DNA from 2 places in the Lysinibacillus capsici genome. Region 1 is predicted to be linked to the other one. Evidence: riboswitches for the same ligand, from Rfam matches in the RefSeq annotation. Region 1 holds a riboswitch; the other holds the start of a gene.
What was found. Region 1 has a riboswitch for S-adenosylmethionine ahead of LCP48_RS18555 (methionine ABC transporter ATP-binding protein). Riboswitches for the same ligand answer to the same signal wherever they lie in the genome.
Positions count from the first base shown of each region.

Region 1 (3,159 bases):
CCCACTAAAGAAGAATTAACAGCTATTTGGCAGGCTAGCGGACAGCCTTTGAAGAAATTTTTTAATACCTCAGGTATGAAATATCGTGAGCTTGGCTTAAAGGACAAGTTAGCCGAAATGACGGAGGATGAGCAGCTTGAGTTATTAGCTTCAGATGGTATGTTAATTAAACGTCCCATCGTCACAGATGGAAAAAAAGTTACTTTAGGTTTTAAAGAAGTAGATTTTGAGCAAGCTTGGAAATAACCGTATTAAACCTTGTATTTAGAGGAGAAGTATGGCACACTGAAAGTGAATATATTACATATTTATGGAGGGGTTTTTTGCATGAGCACACCTAAAGACTTACGATACTCTGAAGAACATGAATGGGTAAAAGTAGAAGATGGAAAAGTACGTATTGGTATTACTCACTTCGCACAATCTGAATTAGGAGATATCGTATTCGTTGAGCTTCCACAAGTTGGCGACGAAATCAAAACAGATGATCCATTCGGTAGCGTAGAATCAGTAAAAACTGTTTCTGAATTATATGCACCAATCTCAGGTACTGTAGTGGAAGTAAATGCAGATTTAGAAGATAGCCCAGAATTCGTTAATGAATCACCATATGAAAAAGCATGGATGATCGTTGTTGAGCCTGCTGATGCATCAGAAGTTGAGAAACTAATGACAGCAGAGCAATACGAAGAAATGATCGCTGAATAAGACAAGCCATAATCGAAAAACGTCGGCAACTACCGGCGTTTTTTGTTATATAATGACTTATAAGTGGGGATCTCTAAATGGAGGTGGCGTAATGTTCGAGGGAAAATGCTTGATAGTAGAAGGGCGTTCAGATAAGCTACAAATTGAGCCTATTTTGAATGAGAATGTTACAATACTATGTACGAATGGTACAATTGGTGTGCATCAATTAGAAGAACTACTGGATCCCTATGAGGGCTGTGAGCTATTTACTTTTTTTGATGCAGATACTTCTGGGGATAAGCTACGTGCATTAATGGACAGACATTATCCAGAAGCTGAGCATCTGCGCACAATGCCAACATACAAGGAAGTAGAAACGACACCAAGAAAAGTCCTAGCGATGATTTTACTGCGTGCACATTTTTCAATCCATAATGAATATATTTTGTAAGGTTGCGTGAGTAAATGGAAGAATGGTCAACAGAGCAGTGGGAAACGGCTAAACAGTCGGGAGAGAGAACTGCATTTTATTTATATACACCGATGTGTGGAACATGTGCAGTGGCATCTAAAATGATGTCCGTTATTGAACAATTACTGCCACAGCTACAAATTGGGAAAGCAAATATCAACTTTTTGGAACACATTGCCTATGAGCATCAAATTGAAAGTGTTCCATGTCTACTCATCAGTGATGGCGGAAAAGTGACAGAAAAAATTTATGCCTTTCAATCCGTACCATTTTTATATGAATTGTTAAAAAAATCAATTGACTGAACTTTACTAGCGTGGTAAAGTATCAAATATATTACTAAAACATTAAATATATCGAACTCTTATGAAGAGTGGCGGAGGGAAGTGCCCTATGAAGCCCGGCAACCATCACAATGTGAAAAGGTGCCAAATCACTCAAAGATTTTTCTTTGAAAGATGAGAGAACGGTTTAACGTATCATACGTGACCCCTTCTACTTGTCTGTGAGTGAAGGGGTTTTCTATATGAGAAAAGGAGTATTCGCTATGATCCAGCTTCAAAATATTACAAAGAAATACAAAACAGCAAATGGCGAATTAACGGCAGTCAAAGACGTCAACCTTACTATTAATAAAGGTGAAATTTTTGGCATTATCGGCTATAGTGGTGCTGGTAAAAGTACCATGATTCGTTTATTAAACGGTTTAGAGAAACCGACAGCAGGAACAGTAACGGTGAACAATCAAGAATTTTCATCGATAAAAGGGCAAAAGCTTAGAGCGGCTAGACAAAAGGTAAGTATGATTTTCCAGCATTTCAATTTACTTTGGTCGAGAACAGTTGCCGAAAATATTGCATTCCCTCTAGAAATCGCAGGCTTCCCAAAGGCTCAACGTGAAGCACGTGTGAAGGAATTGATTGCCCTTGTAGGCTTAGAAGGGCGCGATAAGGCATATCCATCCCAGCTTTCTGGTGGACAAAAGCAGCGTGTTGGAATTGCACGTGCATTAGCGAATAATCCAGAGGTTTTACTATGTGATGAGGCGACTTCCGCACTCGATCCTGAAACAACGGATGCTATTCTTGATTTACTCGTAGATATAAATGAACGCTTAGGCTTAACGATTGTCCTGATTACCCACGAAATGCATGTCATTCGCAAAATTTGTCATCGTGTAGCGGTGATGGAGGCAGGCGAAATTGTGGAACGTGGTGAGGTATTGCAAGTCTTCCAAGCCCCACAGGCAGCTATTACTAAGAAGTTTGTATCTCAAATTACAGACACTAAGGAAACACAAGATACGGTAGCACAAATTAAAACAAACTATCCAACTGGGCAACTTGTCAAACTTATTTTTGTTGGTGAAAAAACAGAACAGCCTGTCATCTCACATCTTGTGAAACAATTTGATGTAGAAGTAAGTATTGTTCACGGAAATATTTCGCAAACAAAAAATGGTGCATATGGTACATTGATTGTGCAAATTGATGGCTCTCAGACAAACGTCACTGAAGCCCTTCGTTATTTAAATACAGTGGAAGTACAGACGGAGGTGATTGAAAATGCTAACTAATCTCTTTCCGAATGTAGACTGGGAAAATATGTGGCAAGCTACGTATGAAACATTATACATGACAGCTATATCAACGGTTGTGACATTTATTCTTGGGTTAGTCATTGGTATTGTTCTATTTTTAACTAGTCCCAATCAGTTATGGGCAAATAAAATCGTTAACTTTTTAACAGGATCACTCGTAAATATTTTCCGTTCCATTCCATTTATCGTATTAATTATTTTATTAATTCCATTTACGAAATTTTTACTAGGTACAATTCGAGGAGCGAATGCGGCGTTACCTGCATTAATTATCGGTGCAGCACCGTTTTATGCTCGTATGGTATTAATTGCGTTACGTGAAATTGATAAAGGTGTGATTGAAGCAGCTCGTTCAATGGGGGCGAAAACTTCTACAATTATTTGGAAAGTATTGGTT
Region 1 covers NZ_CP084108.1:3,744,820-3,747,978, reverse strand. The annotation lists gene LCP48_RS18575 (arsenate reductase family protein) at 1-246, shown strand, start outside; gene gcvH (glycine cleavage system protein GcvH) at 328-708, shown strand; gene LCP48_RS18565 (toprim domain-containing protein) at 800-1,141, shown strand; gene LCP48_RS18560 (thioredoxin family protein) at 1,156-1,467, shown strand; SAM riboswitch class I at 1,524-1,627, shown strand; gene LCP48_RS18555 (methionine ABC transporter ATP-binding protein) at 1,710-2,738, shown strand; gene LCP48_RS18550 (methionine ABC transporter permease) at 2,728-3,159, shown strand, end outside.

Region 2 (3,159 bases), 1.4 Mb from region 1:
CAAAAAATGCGAGGACGATAGAGACTAAAATAGCGCCAAATACGATAGCTTTTGTTTTCGTTCCTACCAATGAAAGAATCCAAAGAGCAAGTCGTTTATGTAGATTAGTAATTTGCATTGCTGCCGCTAGAAAAAGAGCTGCTGCTACTAAAGCAACGGCAGAATTACTAAAGCCGCTTAAAGATAATTTTAATGCGCTAGCTGTTCCTAGCTCTGTAGTTGGATCCTCCATTGACGGAGCGAGTCCTAGTAAAACAGTTACTAGTGCAATGATCATGGCCGAGCTCACAGGATATGAAACGGCCTCTGTAACCCAAAGGATGACTGCAAAAGCTAAAATGGCTAAAGCTCGTTGCCCAGCTATAGGTAAATCACCATTATTAGGTAAAAAGGTAATAATGATTAGTAACGCGAATGCCAAGCCAATCCACAGTGGCTTTAAATTAAGTTTTGTAGCTGCTTGCTTTGGGGAAGACATATTTTCTCATCCTTTCTACAATAAAAATGACGATTATTATCCATAACATCGGCCTGTATAATGTTTTATTAAGATAAGAATATGTTGATTTTATTGTAGAAAAAAATCTATGTGAAAATTGTGTTTTTTACAGCAATATGAGTAGATAAAGAGAAAATACATGGTCACAAAGAATACAAAAATATCCATGAAATATTATTTCTTTTTCTTAAAGGCAGAAGTTACTTTAGGCTCTGTGCCATTGGCTAATCGTTTAATATTTTCAAAGTGCAGGATGATGGCTATGCCAAAAAGAAGAAGAGCTATAATGGTTGGGCCAATGCCAGGAATCCATAAATAAGTTGCTGTACAAAACACGAGATAAAATTCTAGAACACCAACAATTAAATAATTTGTTGCAAAGGATAAAATAACAAATAAAATAAGTGCAAATAAACCAATCTTCCAATCAACAGCAAGTAAAATACCAATGATGGAGGCAGTTCCTTTCCCGCCATTGAAGCCCATGTAGAAGGGGAAATTATGACCTAAAATAACCCCAGCAGCCATAATATAAGTAAGCAGCCAAATTTGTTCTTCTGTTAAATGAATGGCGTCAGCTAGATAAAAATGCGCACCTATAATAGCCACAACACCTTTGCCTATATCGATGAGGGCTACTAAAACGCCATATTTCCAGCCAAGGGAAAGAGTAGCATTAGAGGCACCAGCATTACCGTGGCCTGCCTTTTTTAAATCAACCCCCGATAAAAATTGAGCCACTTTAGAGCCGTGAATACAGCCTATTAAATAGCCAATCATAAGAAAAATGATCACGGCCTTTACCATAAAAATACTCCTCTCAAAATTTTTTTTTTAAAATAGTGTATGCGTTCATATTACGTATAAGAGCAGACAGAAGTTTCGGAAAAAATAAAATTTACATGTTGACAGAAAAAAACTCTATGTTTATACTGTGTAACAACGATGGAAATTGAATCTCATACTCTTATCAAGAGCGGCGGAGGGATAGGCCCTATGATGCCCGGCAACCAGTAAGCAATGAGCTTACTAAGGTGCTAATTCCTACAGATTCTTACTTGGATCTGGCAGATAAGGGGAGGAAAACTTGCAACCGCAACCCTCTTCTTAGCTGAAGAGGGTTTTTGTTTTCTACAGAAAAATCCTCCTCATCTCCGGTACCATCGTAAAAAAATAACCATTTGGAGGTACACAATGACAAATTTTAAACCAGAAACATTGCTGTTGCATGGTGGTCAAGAGCCAGACCCAGTGACGGGTTCTCGCACAGTTCCAGTCTATCGCTCAACTGCTTTCGTATTTAAAGATACTGCTCATGCGCAACGTCTTTTTGCCTTAGAGGAAGCAGGGAATATTTACACACGAATTACCAATCCAACAGTTGATGTGTTTGAAAAACGTGTGGCTTTATTGGAAGGTGGAACAGCAGCAGTAGCACTTTCATCTGGTGCAGCAGCTATCGCATTTTCCATTTTAAATCTAGCTGGAGCTGGTGATGAGATAGTAGCAGCTAGTTCTTTATATGGTGGTACGTATAATTTATTTGCTAACACATTACCAAACTACGGTATTAAAACAATTTTTGTAGATGAAACAAATCCAGAGAATTTCAATGCGGCGATTACTGATAAAACAAAAGCGGTCTTTGCAGAGGTTTATGGTAATCCAAGCTTAAAGGTTTTAGATATTGAAGCAGTAGCTAAAATCGCACATGATAATGGTCTACCATTAATTATTGACAGCACGTTTGCTTCTCCTTATGGTTCTACACCTATTGAATACGGCGCAGATGTTGTAGTTCATTCTGCAACTAAATGGATAGGAGGTCATGGTACAACTTTAGGGGGCGTTGTTGTAGACGCTGGTAAGTTTGATTGGACTAGCGGTCGATTCCCTGGTTTTACTGAACCAGATGCCTCTTACCATGGGCTACGTTATGGAATTGATACAGCTTCTGCAGCCTTTGCTACAAAGCTACGTGTACAATTATTACGTGATTTTGGTCCAACATTAAGTGCTGATGCTGCCTTTAATTTATTGCAAGGGTTAGAAACACTTCATCTGCGTATCCCTAAACACAATGAAAATGCATTGGCAGTGGCTGAGTATTTACAAAACCACCCATCTGTGGAGTATGTAAATTATAATGGCCTAGAAGATTTTCCGACACATGAGTTAGCAAAAAAATATTTAAGAAATGGCTTCGGTTCAGTGCTTACATTTGGCATCAAGGGTGGACGAGAAGCTGGGCGAAAGCTTATCGATAGCGTGAAATTATTTTCACATGTAGCAAATGTAGGTGATGCAAAGTCATTAATTATTCATCCAGCTTCCACTACTCATCAGCAACTATCAGCAGAAGAATTAGTTCAAGCTGGTGTAACCGAGTCGCTCATTCGCTTATCCATCGGTTTAGAGGCAGTAGAGGATATTATTGCTGATTTAGATCAAGCCATTACACAGGCTACAACAACTGAACAAACAGTAGAAGCTTAAAGTTTAAAGCAAATGGAAAATGTTGTGACGTTAACGTATTTTCTCATTCGATTAGCCTCATTTGGCAATGCGTTAAACGTTGCTACATCAATCTATTACTGCACCCGTTAATTATCAGAACCTTATAAAAAATAATACCAAGTAATTTTATATGTATTATTGAC
Region 2 covers NZ_CP084108.1:465,519-468,677, forward strand. The annotation lists gene LCP48_RS02290 (DASS family sodium-coupled anion symporter) at 1-478, opposite strand, end outside; gene LCP48_RS02295 (glycerol-3-phosphate acyltransferase) at 674-1,306, opposite strand; SAM riboswitch class I at 1,464-1,577, shown strand; gene LCP48_RS02300 (O-acetylhomoserine aminocarboxypropyltransferase/cysteine synthase family protein) at 1,694-2,995, shown strand.
Region 2: it holds a riboswitch for S-adenosylmethionine, as region 1 does, so the genes downstream of both, LCP48_RS02300 (O-acetylhomoserine aminocarboxypropyltransferase/cysteine synthase family protein) here and LCP48_RS18555 (methionine ABC transporter ATP-binding protein) in region 1, are expected to answer to the same signal.